Regions from separate parts of the Streptomyces sp. NPDC001027 genome, predicted to be linked through region 2. Evidence: riboswitches for the same ligand, from Rfam matches in the RefSeq annotation. Region 2 holds a riboswitch; each other region holds the start of a gene.

Region 1 (4,822 bases), on a different contig from region 2:
GTCGAAACGGGCCTGTCGCAGCGACGAACTCGTCGCGGGCGAGACGAACACGACACGGACGGTCACGGGGCGGCTCCTTCTGCTGCGGTCTCGAACATAGGGGTTGCTACGGCGCACAGGGCACGGCAGTGCGGGGGCGTGGCACCGCCGGCCCCCGCCCTAGCCGTCCTGCCGCACCTCGTCCTGCCGCACCTCGTCCTGCCGGACCTCGTCGTGTCGTTCTCCGTCGTGGCGCTCCCCCTTCGGCGCGGCGGGCAGGGCGCCCAGGAAGCGTATGTGCGGGCGGCCGTCGGGTCCGTCGCGGGTGAGGACGGCCCGCACCCCGTAGACGTCGGCGATCAGCGCCTCGGTGAGCACCTCCTGCGGTGTGCCGGCGGCCACCGCCCTGCCCTGCTTGAGGACGACGACCCGGTCGCAGTACATCGCGGCCAGGTTCAGATCGTGCAGCGCGACGACGCTCGTCAGCCCGAGTTCGGTGATCAGGTCCAGCAACGCGAGCTGGTGCTGGATGTCGAGGTGGTTCGTGGGCTCGTCCAGCAGCAGCTCCCGCGGCTGCTGGGCGAGCGCGCGGGCGATCTGGACGCGCTGGCGCTCCCCGCCGGAGAGGGTGTGCCACAGCCGGCCGGCCTTGTCGCCGAGGCCGGTCCGCTCCAGCGCGGAACGGACCGCGGCCTCGTCCTGCGCCGAGGCGGCGCCCCAGGCCCGGCGAAGCGGCACCCGGCCCAGCCGCACGACGTCCAGGACGCTCAACGCCACCTGTGTGTCGGCCTGTTGCTCGACGACGGCGACCCGCCGGGCGACCGCCCGCCGCCCGACCTGCGTCAGCGGACGGCCGTCGAGGGTGACCACGCCCGAGGCGGGGGCGAGGACGCCCGCGAGCAGCCGCAGCAGCGTGGACTTGCCGGAACCGTTCGGGCCGAGCAGACCGGTGACGGTTCCCGGGCGCAGCGCGAGACCGACTCCGTCGAGGATCAGCGAACCGCCCGCCGTGTAGGCGAGGCGGTCGCCGCGCAGGCCGGCGCCCTCGGCGGTCCCCGTCATCGCGCGCTCCTGGTCCGGTACAGCACGAGGACGAACGCCGGGACGCCGATCAGCGAGGTCACCACGCCCACCGGCACCTCCTGCGGGTCCAGGACGGTGCGGGCGAGGGTGTCCACCCACACCAGGAAGACCGCCCCCGCCAGGGCGGTGGCCGGCAGCAGCCGGGTGTGTCCGGGACCGGTCAGGGCCCGGGCCGCGTGCGGGAGCACGAGTCCGACGAAGCCGATCGCCCCCGCCGAACTGACCAGCGTGGCCGTCAGCAGGGCGGTGGCGCAGAGCAGGACCAGCCGGGTGCGGGCCACGTGCACGCCCAGCGACGCGGCCGCGTCCTGCCCGAACGCGAAGGCGTCCAGCGTCGTCGCGTACCCCGCGCACACCAGCAGCACCCCGACCAGCACCGCCCCGCCCGCCCCCACGTCCGCCCAGCCGGCCCCGCTGAGCGAGCCGAGCAGCCAGAACAGGACGCCGCGGGTGGTCTCGGCGTCGGCGCTCGTCATGACGACGAACGAGGTGAGCGCCGAGAACAACTGCATCGCCGCCACCCCGGCGAGCACCACCCGGTCCGTGGCGCCGCCCAGCGTGTGACTGAGCAGCAGCACCAGCGCGAAGGAGACCGCCGCACCGAGGAACGCGCCCCCGGACACCGACAGGGCCCCGCCGCCCGCGCCGAGCACGACCACCACGACCGCGCCGGTCGAGGCGCCGGAGGAGATCCCGAGGACGAACGGGTCGGCGAGCGGGTTGCGCAGCAGGGACTGCATCACCGCCCCGCACACGGCGAGCCCGGCTCCGCACACCGCGGCCAGCAGCGTGCGCGGCAGCCGCAGATTCCACACGATGCCGTCCCGCAACGGCGTCAACCCGGTTTCGGCGAGGCCGAGATGGGCGGCCACCGTGGACAACACGTCCCGGACCGCGATGTCGGCCGGACCGATGGTGATCGCCACGGCGACGGACGCGCACAGCAGCGCGAGCCCGGCCGCCCACAGCAGCACCTGGCGCAGCCCCCGCGCCGCCACCGCCGCAGGAGCGGCGGCGGCCGCCGGGCCGACGGCGGTCATCGCGCGAGGCCGTACGCGCGCAGTGCCGCCGCGACCTTCTCCACGCCCTCGACGGTGCGCACGGTCGGGTTCATCGCCTGCCCGGACAGCAGGACGTACCGCTTCTCGCGCACCGCGGTCATGTTCCGGGTGACCGGGTCGGACTCCAGGAACGCGATCTTCTTGGCCGCGGTCTCGGCCGTCTGCTGCCTGCGGGTCAGATCGCCGATCACGAGGACGTCCGGGTCGCGGTCGGCGACGGTCTCCCAGTTGACCTGCGGCCACTCCTGTTCGGTGTCGTCGAAGACGTTCTTCGCGCCGAGTTCGCGGGTGATGACGCCGGGGGCGCCGCAGCAGCCGGCCAGGTAGGGGGACTGGGAGTTGGCGAACCAGTAGAGGAGTGTGACGTTCTTGGCATCGAGTCCCGAAGCGGCCCTGGCCACCCGGGACTTGAGGTCGGCCACCAGTTCCTCGCCCCGTTTCTCGACGCCGAACACCCGGGCCAGGTCGCGTACTTCGCCGTAGACCGCCTCCATGGTCAGCGGCTTCGTGCGGACGCCGTCGCCGCCGCCGCTGTTGTCCTTGCCCGTGCAGTCGGAGGGGGAGAGATAGGTCGGGATCCCGAGCTTGTCGAACTGGGCACGCGTGGCCACTCCGCCCTTGCCGAGCGTGGAGGCGAACGAGGCGGCCACGAAGTCGGGTTCGGCGTCCAGGACCTTCTCGAAGGAAGGCGCGTCGTCGGCCAGCCGCCTCACCCGGGCATCGGCCTTCTCGAGGCTCCTGGGCAGCGGGTCGGTCCAGGTGGCGGTACCCGCCATCCGGTCCGCGAGCCCGAGGGAGAGCATGATCTCCGTCGTGCCCTGGTTGAGGGAGACCGCCCGCCGAGGGGGCGTGTCGATCCGGACCCGCTGTCCGCAGTTGTCGAGCGTGACCGGCCGGCCGGCCGCGTGGCTGTCGGCGGGACCGTCGGAGGAGGCGGCGGAGCCGCCGCAGCCGGTCGCCAGGAGGGCTCCTGCCAGGAACAGGACGGCAGGAGCGACGGGACGTGCGAACGGCACGGAGTTTCCTTCGGCGTCGAGGGCTCAAGCGCGAAGCCCGGTCGTACGGTGCGCTCCTCCGGCCGGTCTGCGACACCGGAGGCCGCCAGCAGGTCTTCGGACTCGGGGTCACCCGGGCGAGGCGCCTTCCCGGAGCGCATGCGCGTCCAGTGGCCGAAAGCCCCGCCCGTCGCCCTTACCGCTGCGCGTCAGCTCCGGATTCCCACCGGATTCCCTGACCCCCGCGCGCCCCGGGGGCGCGCACGAGTACGACTGGCCTCGGCAAGCTACCACAGGCGTCGAGGGCCCCGACGGGGGTGACCTTCGGCACATCGGAGGTCTTCGGCCCGGTATGTGCTTTCATCGTGCACTTGTTGCTCATCGCGCACTGTTCCCGCAGGGAAAGCACGTGTCACCCGATCTCTGACCGGACGTCATATGAACGCTGCGGAAGCGGAAGACGGCCAGGCACTTACTTCGAGGTGGGTGAACCCGCATGTGAGGACGTGCTCCCGCCCGCCGTTCCAGCGCCTAGTCTGTGGTCCGGACCCCACCGGGCCTTCCCCGCAGCCTGGGCGGGATCTCAGCCCGTCACCACCGAGAACAGGCGGCCGAGGGCATGCAGCCACTGCGTCCAGAAGACCCCGAGCAACTCGGGCCGTATCGGCTCCTGGCCCGGCTCGGTGCGGGCGGCATGGGCCGGGTCTATCTCGCGCGGTCGTGGGCCGGCCGCGTCGTCGCCGTCAAGGTGATCCGTCCGGAGATGGCGGACGACGACAACTTCCGCATCCGTTTCCGGCGGGAGGTGGCGGCCGCGGCGGCGGTCGGCGGCCCCTACACGGCGCACGTGGTGGACGCCGCTCCGGACGACGAGACGCCCTGGCTCGCCACCGACCATGTGCCCGGCCCCACCCTGGCCGAGGCGGTCGCCGCGCACGGGCCGCTGCCGGTGGAGACGGTGCTCGCACTGGGCGCGGGCGTGGCCGAGGCGTTGACCGCCGTGCACGCCGAAGGGCTCGTGCACCGTGACCTCAAACCGTCCAACGTGCTGCTCGCGGCGGACGGCCCGCGGGTCATCGACTTCGGCATCGTGCGCGCCCGCGACGGCTATGAACTCACCGGTTCCGGCACCCTGTTCGGCTCTCTCGACTACATGTGCCCGGAGCAGGCCACCGGCGATCCGATGGGCCCGGAGGGCGACGTCTTCTGCCTCGGGTCGGTGCTCGCGTTCGCCGCGTCCGGGCGCTCGCCGTTCGGCGGGGCGGTGGGCGCTGCGCTGCTCTACCAGGTGGCGCACGGATCGCCCGACCTGAGCCTGGTGCCCGAACCGCTGGACAAGATCATCAGCCTCTGTCACGCCAAGGACCCGGCCCTGAGGATCCACCCCGACCGGCTCTCCGCGGCCTGCGCTCCCGGCGGCGCCGAACAGGTGCTGACGGACGGCTGGCTGCCGGCGCCCGTCGCCGCCATGGTCGCCTCCCACCAGGCGGCCGTGCGGGAGCTGGACCGCCCCGTGCCGCCGGACCCGGTCTCGCGGCCCGGAGGCTTCGCGCCGCCGGCGCCGGCCGAGGAGCCCGTCGCCGGGCCGTCCGGACCTGCCGGGCACAGGGCCGCCCACCCGGCCGTCGAGCGGCCGACGCACGGCACTCCCGAAAGCGACTGCGAAAGCGCAGGGGGAGGTGCGGGCGGGGGCGGAGGCAGAAA
Region 2 (9,820 bases):
CGCTGACGGCGACCTCCGTCAGCGGGCGCGGCGGCCGCTGGAACCTGCGGCTGGGGCTCCCGCTGGATCGGGCGGAGACGGCCTGAGGTCGCGTCCGCCCGATCGTCGGTCTCCGGGACGGAGCCCGCGGCTACCGCGAGGCGGTCACCGCCGTCCCCGCGGGGATCGCGGCGGGCTTCGGGTTCAGCAGCCGTTCGGCCAGTTCCCCGAAGACGAGGCCGAAGCCCGCCCACATCGTGATCTGCAGGGCGAGCGAGGAGAGCCGGAACCGCCACAGCAGGGCCGCCGGGAAGTCCGTCGGCACCTCGTTGACGGAGGGCAGGAACGCGTAGGCCAGCCCGATCACGACGGTGAAGCCGAGGACGGCGACGACCGTGGCGTACCAGGCGCCCAGTCGCGGTGCGAGCCGCCTGCCGGCGATCACGGCGGCGACCGCGAGGAGCACGCCGAGCACCATCATCAGGAAGTACAGGGTGGTCCGCTTGGCGATGGTGTCGTGGTCACCGACCGCGGGCGGATTGGCCGGGTACTTGAGGAACGGGACGACGTACACGGTGAGCAGGGCCGCCCCCGAGAGCAGGAGCGCCGTGGCCCGGGGGGTGAAGCGGCCGACGCGGCCCAGCGCGAAGCAGTAGGCGAGGGCGGCGATGCCCCCGAGGGCCACCCCGTACACCAGGACGCCGGTGGCGAGGCCCGCGGTGGACTGGAGGCTGCGGGAGACGAGTTCGACCTCGTGCTCGTGCGCGGGGGCGTGGGACTCCTCGAAGCCGATCGCGCTGTCGACGTTCGGCTCGCCGAGGAAGTAGGCGACGACCAGGGCGAGCACGCCGGCCGCGAGGCCGGCGAGCATGCCGCGGACGAGCAGGTTTCTTACCGTTGCGGAGTTCATCGAGTGTGCGGCGTCCCTCGTCAGTGGCAGGGGAAGCCGAGAAGGTGGCGTGCGTCGTGCACCCACTCGTGGACTCCCTCGCCGGAGACGACGGAGGTGGCGCCCTGTTCGGCGCCGACGAAGTACAGCAGGACCAGCATCAGGACGCCGAAGAAGACGGCCCAGGGGGCGATGTCCTTCAGCGGCAACTTGGCGGGGACCACAGGGGTGGTGGGGGTCGGCTGGGCGACATGCTGCGCCATGGCAGGGCCTCCTCTGGGAGTTCGCGTCCCATCTCGGTGGTGCACAGGACGACGGCTCCGGGTCTGACTCTCGATGCGCTCCCGAGGAGGAGCCCACCGTTCACAGTGGCGCGACCGTGCCGGATTTCCACCGGCTTCCGTGCTGACGTCGTCGATATCAGAGCGACGGTACCGCGTGTCGCGCGCCTGGCCAATACCGCACCACCTGGCGTGACGTCGCTCTCCGCGACCAAGTGGCGCGGATCACCGCCCTGATCGGGCGCCGATCGGCGCTGATCGCCGGCCGGGTCGGGTGCTGATCGCCGGGCCGACCGGCGCCGGGCGGCGGCGGACGGCTGCCGGGACGACCGTCACACCGACGACGGGGCGCCGGCGTCCGGGGTGAGGAGGCCTGCGACCAGGGCGGCGAACTCGTCCGGGGCGGCGAGGCGGACGCCGAGGGCCTCGGCCTTGGCGCGCTTTGATCCGGCGCCCTCCCCGGCCACCACGAGAGAGGTCTTCCCGGAGACGCTGGAGGAGGAGCGGCCGCCGGCCCGTTCGATGAGCTCGTTCATCTGATTGCGGCTCAGCTTCTCCAGGGCTCCGGTCATCGCGCCGGTGACGACCACGGTCATCCCGGCCAGCGGACGGCCCGCCTCGTCGGCGCCCTCCGCACCCTCCGCGCCGTCGCCTCCGCCCTCGCCTCCGCCCTCGTCCGCGCCCTCGGTCGTCCGGGGCGCCGGCGGGGTGGCGCCCGGCTCGGTCATGTTCACCCCGGCCGCGACGAGTTTGTCGATGAGCGGGGCCAGTTCGGCGAGTTCGGCGACGATCGAGGGGGCCTTCTCGGCGCCGATGCCCTCGACCTGCCGGATCGCGTCGGCGTCGGCGGCGCGGAGACAGTCCATGGTGGCGAAGTGCCGGGCGATGCGCCGCGACATCGAACGGCCGGTGCCGCGGACGCCGAGCGCGCAGAGCACACGCGACAGCGGCTGCGCCCTCGCGGCGGCGAGCGCGGCCAGCAGGTTGTCGGTGCTGGTCTCCCCCATCCGCTCCAGGCCCAGCAGCTGCTCACGGGTGAGCGTGAACAGGTCGGCGAGGTCTCCGACGAGTCGGGCGTCGACCAGCTGGACGACCCGGGTGCGGCCGAGGCCCTCGATGTCGAGCTGGTCGCGCCCGGCGGCGTAGGACAGGGAGGCGACGAGATGGCAGTCGCGGCCGTTCTCGCAGCGCCAGCGCTGCTCGCTGGCGTCGATGCCCGAGCCGCACCGCGGACACGTCTCGGGGAAGGGGATGGGCTGTTCCTCGCCGGTGCGCAGATGGGCTACGGGCGCCTCGATGCGCGGGATGACGTCACCGGCCCGGTGGACCATGACCCGGTCGCCGAGGCGCAGGTCGCGGCGGGTGATGTCGGCGGGGTTGTGCAGGGTGGCGTAGGTGATGGTGGAGCCCTCGATCTCCACCGGCTCCAGGACGGCGCGCGGCGCGATGACGCCGGTGCGGCCCACGTTCCACTCCACCGCCAGCAGCCGGGTGATCTTCTCCACGGCCCGCAGCTTGAAGGCGATCGCCCAGCGCGGGGCCCGCGAGCCGGATCCGGCGGCCGCCTGGTCGGCCGCCAGATCGGCCTTGACGACGATCCCGTCGATCCCGAACGGCAGCGTCGCGCGCAGTGCGGCCGTCTCCTCGACCCGGGTCAGGACCTCCTCGACGGTGGTCGCGGTGACCCCGGGCACGGCGGTGGCGGCCGTGGTGTTCACGCCCAGCGCGGCGGCCTCGGTCATGAGGTCGCTGTGCGCGCTCTCCCGCAGACGCTCGGCGAACGCCGGGTCGCTGTCGGCGAGGGGCAGCAGGCCGTAGCCGAAGAACGTCATCGGGACGGTGTAGGCGCGTTCCCTGGCGCGCAGGGTGCCCGCGGCGGCGTTGCGGGGGTTGGCGAACGGCGCTCCGCCGTGCGCGGTGCGCACTTCGTTGGCGTGCTCGAACTGGGCGTTCGTCATCAGGACTTCGCCGCGCACCTCCACCGTGACCGGCTGCGCCAGCTCGGTCGGCAGGCCCTCCACGGCGCCGATCGCGTGCGACACGTCCTCCCCGGCCGTCCCGTCGCCCCGGGTGACGAGCTGCGTGAGCCGGCCCTGCCGGTAGCGGGCCGCGATGGCCAGGCCGTCGAGCTTGGGCTCCACGCTGAACCGGGTGACCTCGCGGCCGATGCGTCTGGCCAGCGAGACGGTCCAGGCCGTGAACTCGTCGGGCGAGAACACGTTGTCCAGGCTCAGCATCGCCGCCGTGTGCGGGACGTCGCCCACCACGGCCCCGCCGGCGACCTTCCCCGTCGGGGAGTCGGCCCGCGTCTGCTCCGGGTGCTCGGCCTCCCAGGCCGCGATGGACCGCACCAGACGGTCGTAGTCGTCGTCGTCCAGGCCCGACGTGCCGGCGGAGTAGTACGCCGCCGACGCCTTCACCGCGTCCTCGACCGCCTGCGCGTAGGCGGCGGCGTCCCCGATCACTGCACCACGTGTTGTCATGCCGGTCATCCTGCCCGCCACCACTGACAACGCCCTGGAGCGCCGCCGGCGAAGCCGCCCCGGGCGGCTCGGACCGGTTGCCCGCGGTACGTCGTCATGGTGGCGGCGATCTTCACAACTGGCTTTTGGATCAGTTGATTTGACGCGTCATCATATAGTGAGCGAGGGTGCGCGGCGGCTCCCCCGGACCCCGTCGCGCGGCCGGAATCCCCACTGGAAAGGCACGACCCTGCGGAACGAACCGCGCAGCGCCACTCCCGACCCGTCCGCCGTGCTGCCCTCTCCCCGCCGGTCGGCGTTCTCACCCGCCGCCGACGTCATCGGCACGGAACTCGACCTGCGGTTGACCGCCGACCATCTCGTGCACGCGCTGACCCCCGGGTTCTGCGACGCGGCCTCCGTGTACCTGCTGGAGCGCTGGCGTCTCGAGGAGAACGCCCGCCTGCGCACGGACGCGCCCCGCGTCGAGGTGCGCCGGACGGCGCTGCGCGTCGGGCCCGGCGCGCTGGCGGACTGGGAGGCCGCGCTGCCGGTCGGCGAGATGGTCGCCCACTCCCGCCGGACGCCCTATGCCCGGGCCCTCGCCGACGGGCGGGCGCGGCTGCTCGACGCGGTGGATCCGCACACGTCCGGGCGGCTCGTCGGTCCGGGCGACGACGACGCGCGCGCCGGCGACCTGCTGCGCGTGACGTCGTTCCTGGTGCTCCCGCTGCGGCTCCGGGACCAACCGATCGGCTTCGTCAACTGCACGCGAGGACCGGGACGGCCGCCGTTCTGCACGGCGGACGTGACCGCCGCGGAGGCGCTGGCCGCGCGGACCGCCGTCGCCCTGGACAACGCGCGCCGGTACGAGCGTGAGCGGCGCACCGCGCTCGCCATCCGCAACAGCCTGCCGTCCGGCGCCGCCGAGGAGTTCGGAGGCTGCCGCGCCGTCCACGGCTGTCTGCCGGCCGGGCACGGCAACCTCGTCGGCGGCGACTGGTCCGATGTGCTGAGGCGGCCCGGCGGCCGGGTCAGTCTGATCGTCGGGGACGCGATGGGACACGGTCCCGAGTCGGCCGTCGCGATGATCCAACTCCGCACCGCCGCGCGGACGCTGGCGGCACTGGACATATCCGCGGCCGACCTCGTCGGCCGGCTCGACGCCCTCGCCGGGGACTCGCCGGGCGTCTCCTTCGCCACCTGCATCTACGCGGAGTGGGACGCCCGGCGGCACACCTGCACCCTGGTGGGGGCGGGCCACCCTCCCCCGCTGCTGCGCGGTCCGCGGGGCCGGACGGCTCCCGTCGCGCTGGCCGGGGCGGGGCTGCCCCTCGGACTGGGCGCGGGCAGTTACGAGGAGACCGTGCTGAGCGTGCCCGAGCCCGCCCTGCTGGTCCTCTACAGCGACGGCCTGGTCGAGACCCGCGACGCCGACATCGACCACGAGATCACCCGCCTCGCGCGCACCGTGGACGCGGCGGCCGTCGAACCCGTGGAAGGCGACGCGCGGGACGCGCTGCCGTCCCTGTGCCGACGGCTCCTGCACGCGGCGTCCGGCACGGCCGGAGCCGACGACCGCACCCTGCTGCTCGCCGAGCTGACGCCGGCGGGCCGCTGACGCCGGGCCGCCGCCGGGAGCGCCCGCGCCCGCCCGTGAGGGGCGCTCAGTCAGCCAGATTCGCCCACACCGCGTTGCCGCCGGTGAGCCGTGACCGGTCCACGCCCCAGGACTGGGAGAGCTGCTCCACGAGGAGCAGGCCGCGGCCGCCCTCGTCGTCGGGGCCGGGTTCGCAGCGCGGCAGGCCGCGGCCCGTACGGTCGTGGTCGTGCACCTCCAGGCGCAGGCATCCCTCGGCGACCAGGCCGACCCCGCACAGGAACCGGGCGCCGAGCGTGTGCCGCACGGCGTTGGTGGCCAGTTCCGAGACCAGCAGGACGGCGTCCGCGCACAGCTCGCCCGGCAGCCGCCACGCGGTCAGCCACGCCGTCATGGAGCGGCGGGCGATCGACACGCTGGAGCGGTGCGCCGGGAGTTCGAGCCAGTGGGTCCGGTCCGGGCTCCAAGTGTCTAAGAACTGGGGGGAGGTCGCGTGGGGGGACACGGTGGTCGCCTTCCGTGGGGGACGGGAGCAGCCGGAGGCCGGGGAAGGTGAGCAAGAGACCCGGAGGGAGGGGGTGTTCCGGAGGGGCCCTGCGCCGGTGAACTGCCGAATGGTCCAACTCGCGTGCGGATGACGGAGCTTGACGGGAGAACGCTCGAGTTCGGCGGCGCGGTTCACACAAGTAACTATGCTCGCAATGAAGTTCAAGCTGCAACCGACTGCCTGATAATTTCAGCAAGCCGATATCCGTCTGGCCGCTACGGCGTGCCGCAGCCGGACTCTCGGCGGTGTCTTCCCCCAGGAGGTGGGCGTGAGCGAAGGCCGTTCCGGCGCGGGCAGCCCCAGTGCGCCCACCGTGCTGCGCATGATCCTCGGCCGACGTCTGCAGGAGCGACGCCGGAACGCGGGCGTCTCGCTGGAGGACGCGGCCCGGGCGCTCCGGGTCAAGCCGCTGACCGTACGACGCCTGGAGAAGGCGGAGGTCGGACTGCGGCCGCTCTACGTGGAGATCCTGCTGGAGACGTACGGAGCCGGCCGGCGGGAGATCGAGGAGTTCATCGCTCTCGCCGAGCGGGCCAACGAGCCGGGCTGGTGGCACCCGTACCGCGACGTGCTGCCGAGCTGGTTCAGCGCCTACGTCAGCCTGGAGACCGCGGCCCGGACCCTGCGCGCCTACGAGCCGCACTACGTCACCGGGCTGCTGCAGACCCCGCGTTACGCACGCGCGGTCCTGAGCGGCGGATTCCCGAACGACCGGGACGACGACCTGCGGCGCCGCGTCGACCTGCGGCTGCGCCGCCAGAGCCTGCTGGAGAGACCCGACGCGCCCACGCTGTGGGTGGTGCTGGAGGAGGCCGTGCTGCACCGGGTGGTGGGCGGCGCCGAGGTGATGCGGGAGCAGATCGACCGGCTGCTGGAGGTGTGGGAACTGCAGCATGTCAGCGTGGACGTCGTGCCGTTCGCAGCCGGCGCCCACGTCGGCGCGTGCGCCCCGTTCACCTATTTCCGGTTCGAGGAGCCGGAGCTGCCCGACGTCGTCTACACCGAGATCCTGTCCGGCGCCGTCTACCTGGACCAGCGCTCCGACGTCGCGGCCCATCTGGAGGCGCACAACCGCATGTCCCTGCTGACCTCGGACAACGACAGCAGGGCGCTCCTGAACCGGATGCGCAAGGAGTACTCATGACCGGCGCCCAGGGCATCGACGGCCGTGCCCCCCACCACGTCTACAACGGCATGCCCGCCGCCGACCTCGGCGAGCACGGCTGGGAGTCCCCGTGGAGCGGCCCCAACGGCGGCCAGTGCGTGCAGACGAAGCAACTGGCCGACGGGCGTGTGGCGATGCGGCAGTCGACCGATCCCGCCGGCCCCGCGCTGATCTACACCCCCGAGGAGATCGCCGCGTTCGTCGCGGGCGTCAAACGGGGTCTCGCCGACCATCTCACGGCGGGCTGAGAGCCGGACTCGGACGGCGCAGCACGTCCGCCCCATCGGCGCGATCCGCCGGACACCCCCCACGCACACCATCGAAAGGCACAGGATGACCACCTCGAACGCCCCGCGGGACATCGACACCAGCAGGCCGCACTCCGCCCGGATGTACGACTACTACCTCGGCGGCAAGGACCACTTCGACGTGGACGAGCAGGCCGCGGAGACCGTGGCGTCGGTCTACCCGGGCATCTTCGTGTGCGCCCGGGAGAACCGCGCGTTCATGCACCGGGCGACCCGGGTCCTGGCGCGCGAGCACGGCATCCGCCAGTGGCTGGACATCGGCACCGGCATCCCGACCGAACCCAACCTGCACCAGGTCGCCCAGTCGGTGGTCCCCGACGCACGCGTCGTCTACGCCGACAACGACCCGCTCGTGCTGAAGTACGCGGAGCGGCTGATGCGCAGCACGCCCCAGGGCCGCACGGCCTACGTCCACGGTGACGTGAACGACCCCGGCGCGCTGCTCGACGCGCCCGCCCTGGCCGACGTGCTGGACCTGGACCGGCCGGTGGCCCTGTCCCTCAACGCGCTCATGCACTTCGTCACGGACGAGCAGGACCCGTACGGCATCGTGGGACGGCTGCTGGACGCCCTGCCGTCGGGCAGCGCGCTCGCGCTCAGTCACTGCACGCCCGACTTCGATCCGGTCGTCTGGCAGAAGGTCACCGACATCTACACGGCCGCGGGCACGCCGGTGCGGTTCCGTTCGCAGCCGGACGTCGCCCGCTTCTTCGACGGGCTCGACCTCCTCGACCCCGGCATCGCGGTCGGCCACCGCTGGCGTCCGGACGGCGCCGTCGAGGCCACGGACGCCACCGTCAGCCTCTGGACGGGCGTCGGCATCAAGCCGTGACCGGCCGCCGCGCCGGCACACCGACTGTTGACGGGAGTTGCACATGCACGACACGGGCGACCTGGGCGACGTCGTCGCGGAGGCGTACGCGCTGGGCCCCGGCGACTGGGGCATGGAACCGGTCGCCCGTGGCGCGCTCGGACAGATCTGGAAGCTGACGCGCAGTCACGCGCCGAACGGCCCGTCGGACGACTCGGCGGACGGGCCGTCGGGCGGGCCGGCGTGGGCGGTGAAGGAGCTGCTCTTCGACGGTGACGAAGAGCAGGTGCTACGGGAGTCCGCGCTGCGCGACGCCGCGGAAAGGCTGGGCATCGCCTCTCCGCGGCTCTTCGCCGACCGCGCCGGCGCCTGCCTCACACGGCTCGGCGGCTCGCCCGACGGGCCCTGCGTGAAGCTGTACGAGTGGGTCGAGGGAGCCCGGGCGGACTCCCGCGATCCGGAGATCCTCAGCTGGTGCGGCCGGACGCTCGCCGCCCTGCACCGGGCGGGCGCGCAGGAGACCGGGACGCCCGATCCCTGGTACGAGCGGTGTCCTTCGCCCGCCGAGTGGGCGACGCTTCACGCGCGGGTGCGACGGGCCGACGTGCCGTGGGCCGACGCCCTGGGCCGCTTCGTCGCCTCGTCGGCCGGGGAGCTCGCCCGGCACGTCACCGCGTCCGTCGCCGACGGCGTTCCGTGCGCCGGGGAGGAGGTGGTGACGTCCCATCTCGACGTGCAGCCCCAGAACGTGCTGGTGGGGCCGCACGGGCCGGTTCTCCTCGACTGGGACAACGCCGGGCCGACGTCGGCGGGTCGCGAGCTCGCGCAGGCCGTGTTCGTCTGGTCCGGCGGGAACGGCTTCCACGCCGATTCCGCCCGCCGGCTGGTGCGCGCGTACCGGGAGGCCGGTGGCCGCCCCGTGCTCAGGGGCCTGGACTCGTTCTCGATGCTCTTCGCGACGGCCCTGAACTACGTCCGCGTGCAGGCCGAGTGCGCGATCGATCCGACGGTGACGCCGGCGCAACGGGAGTTCGCGAGCGGTCAGGTCGTCGCCTCGCTGCGGGATCTGCCGGATCCGACCGCCGTCGCACGGCTGGCGGAGTGCCTGGAGCAGTCGTGGTGACGGCGGCCGACGGGCCCGGGGCCGAGGTCAGCGGTCCGTCGGCGGCAGGCGGTCCAGGCCGGTGTCCCGCAGCACGCGCCCGACGGTGTCGGCGAGGGCGCTGTCCGCGCCGATGACGGTCTCGGCCCCGCCCGGCAGCAGATCCAGGGGGCGGTACCAGTCGCGCAGGTCCGCCTCGCCCACGTCGTGCGCGATCGGCTTGGCGGCGTGGCGCACCAGGGTCTCGGCGAACGGCACGTCGAGGTAGTAGGCGTGGGTGGGGCCGCGGTGGTCGGCGCGCAGCCGGGCGAGCATCGCGCCGTAGTGGTCGGCGTACAGGAGTCCCTCGAGGACGACGTGGTAGCCGGCGTCCAGGGCGTAGCGGGCGACGGCGTCGATCAGCCCGATGTTCGCCGCCCCCGGCCGGTCGCGCTCGCGCAGCACCTCCCGGCGCAGGTTGTCCTGCGCCACGAGCGCCAGACCGCGGCCGAACCGGTCCCGCAGGGACGCCGCCACCGTCGACTTGCCCGAGGCGCTGTTGCCGCGCAGCACGATCAGCCGGGTCTGCCGGGTGCCTGCCCTCACGGCGGCCACGATACCGGTCCGAAGGCCCCGGTGGTCCGGTCGTCGGCCCGCGGGCCCGCCCAGGCGCCGACACGCCCGGGAGTACTTTTCC
Region 3 (5,758 bases), on a different contig from region 2:
CGCGACTGCGCCTCCAGCAGCCGCTCGGCGATGCCGTGCAGCGCCCACGGGTTGGCCTGCTGGAGGAACTCGCGGTTCGCCGGGTCCAGGACGTAGGTCTCGGTGAGCTTGTCGTACATCCAGTCGGCGACCACGCCGGTGGTGGCGTCGTAGCCGAACAGGTAGTCCACGGTGGCGGCGAGTTCGAAGGCGCCCTTGTAGCCGTGGCGCCGCATCGCCTCGATCCACTTGGGGTTGACGACCCGGGCGCGGAAGACGCGGGAGGTCTCCTCGACGAGGGTGCGGGTGCGGACCGTCTCGGGGCGGGTCGAGTCGCCGATGTACGCCTCCGGGGCGGTGCCGCGCAGGGCCCGGACGGTGGCGACCATGCCGCCGTGGTACTGGAAGTAGTCGTCGGAGTCGGCGATGTCGTGTTCGCGGGTGTCGGTGTTCTTCGCGGCGACCGCGATCCGCCGGTAGGCCGTCTCCATCTCCTCGCGGGCCGGACGGCCGTCCAGTTCGCGGCCGTAGGCGTAGCCGCCCCACACCGTGTAGACCTCGGCGAGGTCGGCGTCGGTGCGCCAGTCGCGGGAGTCGATGAGCTGGAGCAGACCGGCGCCGTAGGTGCCCGGGCGGGAGCCGAAGATGCGGGTGGTGGCGCGGCGTTCGTCGCCGTGCGCCGCCAGGTCTGCGCCGACGTGCGCGCGCACGTGGTTGACCTCGGCCGGCTCGTCGAGCGAGGCCGCGAGGCGGACGGCGTCGTCCAGCAGGCCGATCGTGTGCGGGAAGGCGTCCCGGAAGAAGCCCGAGATGCGCAGGGTGACGTCGATGCGCGGGCGGCCCAGCTCCTCGTACGGGACGGCCTCCACACCGGTCACCCGGCGCGAGGCGTCGTCCCAGACGGGGCGGACGCCGAGCAGCGCGAGGGCCTCGGCCACGTCGTCGCCGGCCGTGCGCATGGCGCTGGTGCCCCACAGCGACAGGCCGACGGAGGTGGGCCACTCGCCGTTGTCGGCGCGGTAGCGCTCCAGGAGCGAGTCGGCGAGGGCCTGCCCGGTCTCCCAGGCGAGGCGGGAAGGGACGGCCTTGGGGTCCACGGAGTAGAAGTTGCGGCCGGTCGGCAGGACGTTGACCAGGCCCCGCAGCGGGGAGCCGGACGGGCCGGCCGGGACGAATCCGCCGTTCAGTGCGTGGACGACGTGGTGGAGTTCGGCGGTGGTCGCGGCGAGGCGCGGGACGACCTCGCGGGCGGCGAACTCCAGGATGGCGGTGACCTGTTCGCCGTGCTCGTCGGGCACGGAGTCCGGGTCCCAGCCCAGCTCCTCCATCCGCTCGACCAGGGCGCGGGCCTTGGCCTCCGCCTCGTCGGCGGTGACCCGGGTCGCGGCCGACTCGTCGAGGCCGAGCGCCTCGCGCAGACCGGGCAGGGCCGTGGCGCCGCCCCAGATCTGGCGGGCGCGCAGGATCGCGAGGACGAGGTTGACGCGGTCGGCGTCGGCCGGCGGGTTGCCGAGGACGTGCAGGCCGTCGCGGATCTGGGCGTCCTTGACCTCACAGAGCCAGCCGTCGACGTGCAGCAGGAAGTCGTCGAAGCCGTCGTCGTCCGGGCGGTCGGCGAGGCCGAGGTCGTGGTCGAGCCTGGCGGCCTGGATGAGGGTCCAGATCTGGGCGCGGATCGCCGGCAGCTTCGCCGGGTCCATGGAGGAGATCTGGGCGTACTCGTCGAGGAGTTGCTCCAGCCGCGCGATGTCGCCGTAGGAGTCGGCGCGGGCCATCGGCGGGACGAGGTGGTCGACGAGGGTGGCGTGCGCGCGGCGCTTGGCCTGGGTGCCCTCGCCCGGGTCGTTGACCAGGAAGGGGTAGACCAGGGGGAGGTCGCCGAGGGCGGCGTCGGGACCGCAGGCGGCGGACAGGCCGGCGTTCTTGCCGGGCAGCCACTCCAGGTTGCCGTGCTTGCCGAGGTGGATCATCGCGTCCGCGCCGAAGCCGCCGTCCTCGGCCCGCGCGGCGATCCAGCGGTAGGCGGCCAGGTAGTGGTGCGAGGGCGGCAGGTCCGGGTCGTGGTAGATGGCGATCGGGTTCTCGCCGAAGCCGCGCGGGGGCTGGATCAGGATCAGCAGGTTGCCGAAGCGCAGCGCGGCGAGGACGATGTCGCCCTCCGGGTTGCGGCTGCGGTCGACGAACATCTCGCCGGGCGGCGGGCCCCAGTGCTCCTCGACGGCCGAGCGCAGCTCCTCGGGCAGGGCGGCGAACCAGCGGCGGTAGTCGGCCGCCGGGATCCGCACCGGGTTGCGCGCCAACTGCTCCTCGGTGAGCCAGCCCTGGTCGTGGCCGCCCGCCTCGATGAGCGCCCGGATCAGCTCGTCGCCGTCGCCGGAGGCCAGCCCCGGCACCTCGGCGTCCGTCCCGAAGTCGTAGCCCTCCTCGCGCAGCCGGCGCAGCAGGGCGACCGCGCTGGCGGGGGTGTCCAGGCCGACCGCGTTGCCGATGCGGGAGTGCTTGGTGGGGTAGGCGGAGAGCACCAGCGCGAGACGCTTGTCGGCGGGCGGGACATGGCGCAGCCGGGCGTGGCGTACGGCGATGCCGGCGACGCGGGCGGCCCGCTCCGGGTCGGCGACATAGGCGGGCAGGCCGTCGGCGTCGATCTCCTTGAAGGAGAACGGGACGGTGATCAGCCGGCCGTCGAACTCCGGGACGGCGATCTGTCCTGCCGCGTCCAGCGGGGAGACGCCCTCGTCGCTCGTCTCCCAGTCGGTCCGCGAGGAGGTCAGGCACAGCGCCTGGAGGATCGGGACGTCCAGGGAGGTCAGCGCGCCCGCGTCCCACGACTCGTCGTCGCCGCCCGCCGAGGCGTCGGCGGGGCGGGTGCCGCCCGCGGCGAGCACCGTGGTGACGATGGCGTCGGCGGCGCGCAGTTCCTCGATCAGCTCCGGCTCGGGGGCGCGCAGGGAGGCGACGTACAGCGGGAGCGGCCGGGCGCCGGACGCCTCGACGGCGTCGCACAGGGCGTGCACGAAGGCGGTGTTGCCGCTCATGTGATGGGCCCGGTAGTAGAGCACGGCGACGGTCGGGGCCCCGGGGGCGCCGGCCGGCGCCGGCCGCTCCAGCGGACCCCAGGTGGGGGCGGACGCCGGGGCGTCGAAGCCGTGGCCGGTGAGCAGGACCGTGTCGGAGAGGAACCGGGCGAGCTGCTCCAGGTTGGCGGGGCCGCCGTGGGCGAGATAGGCGTGGGCCTCGGCGGCGATGCCGACGGGGACCGTGGAGGCGGCCATCAGCTGGGCGTCGGGGGCCTGTTCACCGGTCAGGACGACGACCGGGCGGCCGTCGGCGAGCAGCAGGTCGAGGCCGTCCTGCCAGGCGCGCACCCCGCCGAGGAGGCGTACGACGACGAGGTCGGCGCCGTCGAGGAGCGCGGGGAGGTCGTCGAGGACGAGCCGGGCCGGGTTGGCGAAGCAGTACGGGACCGGGCCGGCGGCGGCTCGGGCGCTCAGCAGGTCGGTGTCGGACGTCGACAGCAGCAGGATCATGGGGCGTCGGCCTTCCTCGGGGTGTCCGCGCCCCGGGCGGTGTCGGACGGCGGGAGTTCCTGACTCACCCGGCTTCTGAGGGCCGGGCTCACAGTGGCGGGACCGCGCCGGATTCGCACCGGGCTTCCTCCCCTGTCGCCGTCGTGGCGATGGCGGACCGGATGATCCACCGCCAGCATAGTAAGGGGCGGGGGAAGAGGGCACAGGCATACCTCCCAGGTGGACGTGGGTATGCTCGCCGCCATGTCCTCGGCTGACCTCCGTCCAACGTCCCAGGCCACAGCGGTCTCACGGGACCGCGGTGACGCCTGCCCCGGGGCTTTGCGGCTGCACGCGGCGGACGACGGGGCGCTGGCCCGGGTCCGGGTGCCGGGCGGGGTGCTGAGCGTCCGTCAGGCCGAGGCGCTGGGCGAGGCGGCCGGGCGGCTGGGCGACGGGGAGATCCATCTGACCTCGCGCGGCAACGTGCAGCTGCGGGGCCTCGCGGACGGCTGCGGCGCGGAGCTCGCCGACCTGCTGGCGGCGGCCGGGCTGCTGCCCTCCCCCGGACACGAGCGGGTGCGCAACATCGTCGCCTCGCCGCTGTCCGGCCTCGACGGACGCGGCCTGCGCGATGTCCGGCCCTGGCTGTCGGAGCTCGACGCGGCGCTGTGCGCGAGCGGGCCGGCGCGGGAGTTGTCGGGCCGGTTCCTGTTCGCCCTGGACGACGGGCGCGGGGACGTGGCCGGGCTCGGCGCCGACGTGACGCTGCGGGCGACCGGCGACGGTGCGGTGCTCGCTCCGGGTGCGGTGCGGGTGTCCGCGCGGGACGCGCCACGGGCGGCGCTGCTGGCGGCCGAGACGTTCCTGCGGGCCGTCCGGGAGTCCGGCGGCGGAGTCTGGCGGGTGGCCGAACTCACCCTGCCCGAGGGCGTGCTGGCCGAGCGGGTCCGCCGCCGCCTGGCCGCCGAAGGCATCGGCGGGTCGTCCCTGACGGAGGTCGCCCCCGTCCCCGACGCGCAGGGGCCCGCGCCCGGCGTCGTCGGCGACGCCCTGTCCGCGCACGTGCCCCTCGGGCGGCTCTCCGCCCGCCAGTGGCGGGAGTTGACGCGGGTCGCCGAGACCGAGCTGCGGCTGACCCCGTGGCGCGGAGTCGTCGTCCCCGCGCCGGGCCGGGACCCTCGGCAGCGGGCCGAGTCCCTCGCGCGGCTCGCCGCCGCCGGACTCGTCACCGATCCGGACTCGCCGTGGCCGCGCGTCGGCGCGTGCGTCGGGCGGCCCGGGTGTGGCAAATCCCACGCCGACGTCCGGGCCGACGCGGCCGACACTGTCGACGCGGCCGGCGCCTGCCCCCTCCCGCTGTACTGGTCCGGCTGCGAACGGCGTTGCGGACACCCACACGGCGACCGGATCGACGTGGTCGCCTCCGCGGACGGCGGCTACCGGCTGACCGCCGTGCGGTCGGGCCGTCCGACGGGCGCCGCAGCGATGACCGACCCCGACCACCTCGCCGCCGCCCTGGCGGCGATCACCTCATGAGCCGTACCACCATCGAGAGCAGCGAGACGAACACCGTGAGCAGCTACGACTACGAGAAGGACGGTGCGGTCATCTACCGCCGGTCCTTCGCCACCATCCGCGCGGAGTCCGACCTCGAAGGACTGCCCGCCGACGTCAGCCAGGTCGCGGTCCGGATGATCCACGCCTGCGGGATGGTCGACCTCGTACGGGACCTGGCGTACACGCCGTCCGTCGTCGCCCGCGCCCGCGAGGCGCTGCGGGCCGGCGCGCCCGTCTTCACCGATGTGCAGATGGTGGCCAGCGGCGTCACCCGACGGAGGCTGCCCGCCGAGAACGACGTGCTGTGCACGCTGTCCGACCCGAGCGTGCCGGACCTTGCCGCGCGGCTCGGCACCACGCGCACCGCCGCCGCGCTGGAGCTGTGGCGGGACCGGCTCGAGGGCTCGGTGGTCGCCGTCGGCAACGCGCCCACCGCCCTGTTCCGGCTGCTGGAGATGATCGAGGAGGGCGCGCCGCGGCCCGCCGCCGTGATCGGCGCGCCGGTCGGGTTCATCGGCGCGGCCGAGTCCAAGGACGCCCTGGCGGCGAACACGCACGGCCTGGACTACCTGGTGGTGCGCGGGCGCCGTGGCGGCAGCGCCATCGCGGCCGCCGCGCTCAACGCGATCGCGAGCGAGGAAGAATGAGCGGCAAGCTGTACGGCGTCGGGCTCGGCCCCGGCGACCCGTCCCTGATGACCGTGCGGGCCGTCG
Region 4 (7,361 bases), on a different contig from region 2:
AGTAGACGTACGCGAACGCGCCGTAGAAGAACAGGCCCTCGATGCACGCGGCGAAGCAGATGAGGTTGAGCAGGAAGCGGCGCCGGTCGGCCTGCGACTCCAGCCGCTCCAGCTTCTCCACCTCGTTGATCCACTTGAAGCAGAACTCGGCCTTCTCCCGGATGGACGGGATGTTCTCCACCGCCGCGAAGGCCGCCGCCCGGTCGTCCGGGTCGGGCAGGTAGGTGTCCAGCAGCGTCAGATAGAACTGGACGTGCACGGCCTCCTCGAACAGCTGCCTCGACAGGTACAGGCGCGCCTCGGGGGAGTTGATGTGCTTGTACAGCGTCAGCACGAGGTTGTTCGCCACGATCGAGTCGCCCGTCGCGAAGAACGCGACCAGCCGGCCGATCATGTGCTGCTCGCCCTCGGACAGCTTCGCGAGATCCGTGACGTCCGAGTGGAGGTCGACCTCCTCGACGGTCCAGGTGTTCTTGATGGCGTCCCGGTAGCGCTCGTAGAAGTCGGGATAGCGCATCGGGCGCAGGGTCAGCTCGAAGCCCGGGTCGAGCAGGTTCTTCCCGGACTTCTCGAAGCCCTCGGTCTGCTCCGTCTGCTCGGTCGTCTGGGTCTGCTGGGTCTTCTCAGGTGCGGTGGTCATTACTGGCAGGCCTCGCAGGACTCGGGGTTCTCCAGGGAGCAGGCGACGGCGTCGGGGTCGGCGGCCTGCTGCACGGGAATGGCGTTCTCGGGCTGCGCCTGGGCCCGGGCGGCCCGGGCGATCCGGGTGGCCGGGCGCGAGCGCAGGTAGTACGTCGTCTTCAGACCCGACTTCCACGCGTACGCGTACATCGAGGAGAGCTTGCCGATCGTCGGCGTCTCCAGGAACAGGTTCAGCGACTGCGCCTGGTCGAGGTACGGGGTGCGGGCGGCGGCCATGTCGATCAGTCCGCGCTGCGGGATCTCCCACGCCGTGCGGTACAGGGCACGCGTCTCGGCCGGGATCCACGCGAAGCCCTGCACCGAGCCGTTCGCCTCGCGCAGCGCCTCACGAGTGCGGGCGTCCCACACGCCGAGCTCCTTGAGCTCCTGCACCAGGTACGAGTTGACCTGGAGGAACTCGCCGGACAGCGTCTCGCGCTTGAACAGGTTCGACACCTGCGGCTCGATGCACTCGTACACGCCCGCGATGGAGGCGATGGTGGCGGTGGGCGCGATGGCGAGCAGCAGGGAGTTGCGCAGCCCCGTCGAGGCGATCCGCTCGCGCAGCGCCGCCCAGCGCTCGGGCCAGGCGAACTCGACGCCGTAGTGGTCCGGGTGCAGCACGCCCCTGGCCGTGCGGGTCTTCTCCCAGGCCGGCAGCGGGCCGCTCCGCTCGGCGAGGTCCGCGGAGGCCTCGTAGGCGGCGAGCATCACGCGCTCGGCGATGCGGGTGGACAGCGCCTTGGCCTCGGGCGAGTCGAAGGGCAGCCGCAGCTTGAAGAAGACGTCCTGGAGGCCCATCGCGCCCAGCCCGACCGGACGCCAGCGCGCGTTGGAGCGGCCCGCCTGCTCGGTCGGGTAGAAGTTGACGTCGACGACGCGGTCCAGGAACGTGACCGCGGTGCGGACCGTCTCGTCCAGCCGCTCCCAGTCGATGTCGCCGTTCGTCGTGTCGACGAACGCGCCCAGGTTCACCGAGCCCAGGTTGCACACCGCGGTCTCGCCGTCGTCCGTGACCTCCAGGATCTCCGTGCAGAGATTGGAGGAGTGCACGACATGGCCCGGCTCGGCCGTCTGGTTGGCGGTGCGGTTGGCCGCGTCCTTGAACGTCATCCAGCCGTTGCCGGTCTGCGCGAGCGTGCGCATCATGCGGCCGTACAGGTCGCGGGCCTGGATGGTCTTCTTGGCCAGACCGGCGGCCTCGGCCCTGCGGTAGGCCGCGTCGAACTCGTCGCCCCACAGATCGACCAGCTCGGGCACGTCGGCCGGGGAGAACAGCGACCACGGCTCGTCGGCGTTGACCCGGCGCATGAACTCGTCCGGGATCCAGTGCGCGAGGTTCAGGTTGTGCGTACGCCGGGCGTCCTCGCCGGTGTTGTCCCGCAGCTCCAGGAACTCCTCGATGTCGGAGTGCCAGGTCTCCAGGTAGACCGCCGCCGCGCCCTTGCGCCGGCCGCCCTGGTTCACGGCGGCGACCGAGGCGTCCAGGGTCTTGAGGAACGGCACGATGCCGTTGGAGTGCCCGTTGGTGCCGCGGATCAGCGAACCCCGGCTGCGGATGCGGGAGTACGACAGACCGATGCCGCCGGCGTGCTTCGACAGCCGGGCCACCTGGTGGTAGCGGTCGTAGATGGAGTCCAGCTCGTCCAGCGGGGAGTCGAGGAGGTAGCAGGACGACATCTGCGGGTGCCGGGTGCCGGAGTTGAAGAGCGTGGGCGAGGACGGGAGGTAGTCCAGCCGGCTCATCAGCCGGTACAGCGCGGCGACCTCGTCCAGGGCGCGGGACGTGTCGTCCTCCGCCAGACCGGCGGCGACGCGCAGCAGGAAGTGCTGGGGCGTCTCGACGACCTTGCGGGTGATCGGGTGCCGCAGCAGGTAGCGGCTGTGCAGGGTGCGCAGTCCGAAGTAGCCGAAGCGGTCGTCGGCGGCGGAGTCGATCAGCGCGTCGAGCCGGGCCGCGTGCACGCGCACGAACTCGGCGGTGCGGTCCGCGATCAGGCCCTCGCGGCGCCCGACGGCGATCGACTCGGTGAACGACGTGACGCCCTGGGAGGCGGCCTCCTCGACGATGCCGATCGTCAGCAGGCGGGCCGCCAGCTTCGAGTAGGCGGGGTCCTCGGAGATCAGGCCCGCGGCCGCCTCCGTGGCCAGCTCGCGCAGCTCCGCGGTGATCTCGGAGGCAGTCCGCGCAGACCGGCCGCGCAGCGCGGCGGCCGCGACCCGGCCGGGGTCGGCGTCGGGCAGGTCGGCGGTCAGCTCGGTCAGGGTCCGCAGCAACGCGGTACCGGGACCGTCGGTCTGCAGCTCGGTGACTGAGGCCGGTTCGGCTGGCGCGATGGTCACGTGGGGGCTCTCCCTCGCTCGGCAAGGGGCCTGGCGGAGGGCAGGGGGCAGCACACGAGCGCGCGGGGGCGTCGCGTCCACCGGCCCACTCCACGAGGCCCGGACGTCAGGGCACCCGGACCGGACGGCCGGGCGCGCTGTCGACAGGACCTCGGACTGAACAGGCGTGCCCATACGGGTAGGGATGCACGCGAGTACACCGTTGCGGGACAGTTCCGGATTCGCACCGGATTCCCCTGCAGCGACAGCGAGCATGAGCATACATCTTGTGTTCACCCGTCACGCCACCCCCAGATGTTGTGTCGGGATGGTTTCAGAGGGTCAACTCATAGGTGAGGAGAGTGAGGTCGTCCAGGTGCGGCACGGGATTCCAGTCCCGCTCGGGTGTGCGGACGAAGCCGAGACGTTCGTAGATGCGGTGTGCGGTGTGCATGCTGCGCTGGCTCGACAGGACGACGGCCGTGCAGCCCTCCGTGGCCCGCGCCCGTTCCAGGCAGGCCCGCACGAGCGCCTCGCCGGCGCCCCGGCCGCGGGCCGCGTGCGCGACCGCGAGCGCACGGATCTCGGCCTCACCGGGCCGCGCGATGTCGGCGACCGGGCCGGGACCGGCCACGAAGGTGACGCCGCCGAGGAGCCGGTCGCCGTCCACGGCCACCAGCACCTCGGCGGCGGCCGCCCGCGCGGCGACGTCCTTCAGCACCGGCAGATACGCGTCCTCCTCACCGAAGTCGAGGAGCCCGTCCTGGAGATAGGCCTGCGCGGTGATGTCACCGAGGGCCCGGTACTCGCCGGGCGCGGCCCGCCGTATCGCGATGTCCATGGCCCCGAGTCTGCCGGACGCCCGGGTTGCGCAGGCCGTCGGGAGTGATTCCATGGAAGGAGCCGTCGGCGCCGCGTCGATCCTCTGCCCCGCGGGTCCTCCGTACCGGGGAATCCGTCCCGGAACGCGCAAGGAGAACGCCATGACGAGGGTCGTCCGCCATCCGCCCGGCAAGGAGCGACCGCGCGACGCGCCGATGGCCACCCTGCCCTTCCGGCGCGCGGGAACCAGCTTCGGACGCGGCCTCGTCGGCCGCTGGCACTCCCTGACGATCCGTCTGGAGGCCCGTCGCGGCGTCGCCCGCCCCAAGAAATGGCGCCGATGGCTCTCGTACGCCAACGTCACCCGGGCGATCTGGCTGGTCGCCGTGCTCGCGGTGCTCGCCTGGGTGGGGGAGGGCGTGTTCATCCTCGTCACCCACGACACGACCGGCTTCGAGAAGTGGCGTCAGCAGAACCAGGGCTTCGAGATCGTCTCCCGGTTCGTCGGACCGGTCCTCGCCGCCTCGATCGCCGCCGCCCTCTTCCTGTTCTGGTGGTACCGCTGGACCAAGCGGCGCTACCTCACCAAGGCGCTGCGCGATCCGCGCCGGCTGGTGCCCACCGCCGGATACGACACCCGCGAGATCGTCGGCCGGGAGGACATCGCCCAGGTCATCGCCGAGCGGCTGCGGGAGCGCGACACCCGGCGGCCGTATCTGCTCGTCGGCGGCGTCGGCGCGGGGAAGACCGCCGTCCTCGTCCGGCTCACCGAACTCCTGGCCCGCCAGAACGCCGTACCGGTGCCGATCAGGCTGCGCGACGCGACGGACGGCGCCGACCTCAACTTCGAGCATCTGGCCAGGCAGCGGTTCGCCCAGGAGGCGCCCAAGGGCGTTCTGGCCCGCAGCAAGACCGACCGGGTGTGGCAGCAACTCCTCGCCGACGACAAGCCGGTCGTCCTCGCCGACGGCCTGGAGGAGGCCCTGCTCGACGACGGCCGGCAGCAGAACCGGGACAACGTCATCCGGCGGGCCATCGAGCGCGCCCGCGAGGAGAAGCTGCCCCTGGTCATCGCCTCCCGGCCGCACAGCCCGCTGGAGACCACCTCCGCCGCGATCGTGGTGCTCGAACCGCTCAGCGAGGAGGCGGCGCTGCGTTTCGTCGAGGCGGACGTGCCGGAGACCGACGAGCGCCGGGTGGACTGGATCGTCGAGACGGCGGAGGTGACCGAGTCGCCGGTCTACCTGCAGATCGCCCGCGAACTCCACCGGCGGGGACTGCTGGAGCACGACCGCCCCGAGGACGACCCGCCGAGCGTCCTCACCCGCAGCCGCGACCGCGCCGCCCTGCGGCTCTGGCTGCTGGAGACGTGGGCCGAGGGGCTGTGCGAGGGGAAGCTGCGTGAGGACGTCGCGCTGACCCCCGACGAACGCCGCGACACCCTCGAAGTGGTCTGCGCGCTGGCCTGCGTCGGACTGCTCCAGGACACGCTGGAGGTCGGCTTCGCGGAGCTGCTCGACCCGGACGTCCTGCACCCCGGCCCGGCCCGGCGCGCCCGGGTCCGGGCCGAGCGCCTGTTCGCCGGCCGCGGCTTCGACCAGTACGGCAAGCGCGACCACACGCTGTCCGACTGGGACCGGCAACAGATCTGGGACACGCTGTGCGAGCGTCTCGGCGAACCGGAGCGCAGACGGCTGCGCGAGGGCAACATGGACCAGTGCCATGCCGTCCTCGCCCGCTTCGCCGCCCACGCGAGCAGGCTCAGACTGGTGGAGGGCCTCGAGCACAGGGTCCGTTTCCCGCACAGCATCGTCCAGGCCTACTTCGGCAGTCGCGTGCTGAGCCACCTCGGGGAGCGGGGCGCCGGGGACCTCACGGAGCAGGCGCTGCAGCCGCCCGGACCCAGCCGTGAACTGCTCATCGCACTCGTCCTGATGTCCCGGCGGCGGGCGGCGGACCCTTTGGACCGCAGGCGCGGCGTGCGGGCCGAGGTGCGCAAGGAGATCGCGGAGCGGATCCGGCGCGCCCCCGTGCGGGGCCGCCCGCTCGCCTCCCGGCTGTGCGCCGCCGCGGGCCGGCGCACCGACGACCCCAAGGCCCTGGACCTCTATGCGGCCGCCCTGGAGATCGAGAGCGCCGAGGCCGACCCGAGGCACCTGGGCGACATCGTGCGGGCGGTGCGCCGGCACTGGCCCGGGATCAAGGGCGACCGGCGCACCCTGAGGGACGCCAAGCACAGGGTCCTCAAACAGCTGGGAGCCGCGTTGCGGGCGGTCTCCGACCGGATCGACACCACCCCGCTGTACTGGGAGCTCTTCCAACTGGCCGTCCGGGAGCCCTCCTACTCCATCCGCCTGGTCGTCGCCCAGGAGTTCGGCACCGGCGGCAACGCGGCGTTCGCGGTGATCCGCGAGCGGGTCGGCCTGAACAGCGACCCCGTCCAGGAGTACAACGACCGGCTCGACAGGCTGAGGGCCTGGAAGAGACGGGAGTACGAGACATGGGCCGCGCGGATGGGACGGGCACGGGCGGTCCGCGCGGCTCCGGGAGGCGCGCCCGAGGAGGACGTCGGGCGGCTCCAGGAGGACCGCAAGGAGCTGAACCGGCGCTACCGGCAGCAACGGGTCGATCTCTTCCGGGAGTTCGTGATGCGGGCCTGGATGCTCCCGATGCTCCTCGGCTCCGTCGACGAGGCCCATCGCGACGAGGCCCGGGAACGCCTCACCAAATGGCTGCGCCACCTCGACCCGAAGTTCACCGGCGGATCCCCCGATCTGCCGCTCGCCCTGGAGGCGGCGCTGGCCCAGGGATTCAAGTACGCGGCCAACCGCCGCCACCGCCACCCGCAGACGTACCGGGGAGGCCGGGACGACCTGATCCGCCAGGCGGAGACCGTGCTGCAGCAGTCACGCTGCTGGTACGCGCAGCTCAGCCTGCTTCAGGCGCTGTGTCTGTGGGAGCTCCCGGACCTGGCAGGCGGTCGCTCCGACGGGCGGCAGCCCCTCCAGCAGAGCGGTGGGACCAACGCCGTGCAGACGGTGGAGCGCTGGCTGTCGATGGCGGGCACGGTGAACGCGGCGCCCGGTTCCCCGGACGGACCTACCCGGCGGCGCCTGCATCCGTTCGTGGCCGAGGCGGGCGACCTGGCCGCCCTCGCCCTGGAGACCGGACAGCCCGAGCGGTTCCTGTGGATCGACGAGAAGGGCGTCGCCGACAACATCGGGGCCCGCGCGGGCGACACCGGGGGATACCGCAGGCACAACCTGTGGATTCCGCCCTCGGTCGGCTGGAGCACCCTCGACCCGCGTGCCCAACGCCTGGTCGCCGACGTCCTGGTGATGCTGAACCTCGTCGAGCGGGACGGCCACCCCGACGAGGTCGAGGAACGCCTGGCCCGCATGGAGCAGCCCGGGATGTCGTTGCCGCCGTGCATCCGCACGGACCGCGAGCCGCTGCGGCCCGGACTGCGCATCGGCACGTCGACCCCGCCCGCGCCGGGCACGACCTGTCTGTCCGACTGCAAGTTCCAGCTCTGC

Evidence for each region. A riboswitch is a leader RNA that binds a small molecule or an ion and turns the genes downstream of it on or off. The one in region 2 is predicted to bind cobalamin.
Region 1: another riboswitch for cobalamin. It lies ahead of ABT300_RS41040 (ABC transporter substrate-binding protein); the one in region 2 lies ahead of ABT300_RS36265 (CbtB domain-containing protein).
Region 3: another riboswitch for cobalamin. It lies ahead of cobN (cobaltochelatase subunit CobN); the one in region 2 lies ahead of ABT300_RS36265 (CbtB domain-containing protein).
Region 4: another riboswitch for cobalamin. It lies ahead of ABT300_RS38735 (ribonucleoside-diphosphate reductase subunit alpha); the one in region 2 lies ahead of ABT300_RS36265 (CbtB domain-containing protein).

What each region holds. Positions count from the first base shown of each region.
Region 1 covers NZ_JBEPBI010000380.1:163-4,984, reverse strand. Annotated here, with positions in the region: partial or broken gene ABT300_RS41055 (histidine phosphatase family protein) at 1-66, opposite strand, end outside; gene ABT300_RS41050 (ABC transporter ATP-binding protein) at 160-1,041, opposite strand; gene ABT300_RS41045 (FecCD family ABC transporter permease) at 1,038-2,102, opposite strand; gene ABT300_RS41040 (ABC transporter substrate-binding protein) at 2,099-3,139, opposite strand; cobalamin riboswitch at 3,230-3,355, opposite strand; partial or broken gene ABT300_RS41035 (serine/threonine-protein kinase) at 3,738-4,822, shown strand, end outside.
Region 2 covers NZ_JBEPBI010000246.1:237-10,056, forward strand. Annotated here, with positions in the region: partial or broken gene ABT300_RS36255 (histidine phosphatase family protein) at 1-86, shown strand, start outside; gene ABT300_RS36260 (CbtA family protein) at 131-889, opposite strand; gene ABT300_RS36265 (CbtB domain-containing protein) at 910-1,131, opposite strand; cobalamin riboswitch at 1,162-1,322, opposite strand; gene ligA (NAD-dependent DNA ligase LigA) at 1,482-3,641, opposite strand; gene ABT300_RS36275 (PP2C family protein-serine/threonine phosphatase) at 3,904-5,232, shown strand; gene ABT300_RS36280 (ATP-binding protein) at 5,279-5,716, opposite strand; gene ABT300_RS36285 (Sco1979 family transcriptional regulator) at 6,027-6,902, shown strand; gene ABT300_RS36290 (DUF397 domain-containing protein) at 6,899-7,171, shown strand; gene ABT300_RS36295 (SAM-dependent methyltransferase) at 7,257-8,063, shown strand; gene ABT300_RS36300 (phosphotransferase enzyme family protein) at 8,107-9,165, shown strand; gene ABT300_RS36305 (AAA family ATPase) at 9,193-9,738, opposite strand.
Region 3 covers NZ_JBEPBI010000346.1:428-6,185, reverse strand. Annotated here, with positions in the region: gene cobN (cobaltochelatase subunit CobN) at 1-3,506, opposite strand, end outside; cobalamin riboswitch at 3,541-3,692, opposite strand; gene cobG (precorrin-3B synthase) at 3,738-5,024, shown strand; gene ABT300_RS40125 (precorrin-8X methylmutase) at 5,021-5,692, shown strand; partial or broken gene cobI (precorrin-2 C(20)-methyltransferase) at 5,689-5,758, shown strand, end outside.
Region 4 covers NZ_JBEPBI010000303.1:585-7,945, forward strand. Annotated here, with positions in the region: gene ABT300_RS38730 (ribonucleotide-diphosphate reductase subunit beta) at 1-640, opposite strand, end outside; gene ABT300_RS38735 (ribonucleoside-diphosphate reductase subunit alpha) at 640-3,024, opposite strand; cobalamin riboswitch at 3,150-3,285, opposite strand; gene ABT300_RS38740 (GNAT family N-acetyltransferase) at 3,338-3,844, opposite strand; gene ABT300_RS38745 (NACHT domain-containing protein) at 3,987-7,361, shown strand, end outside.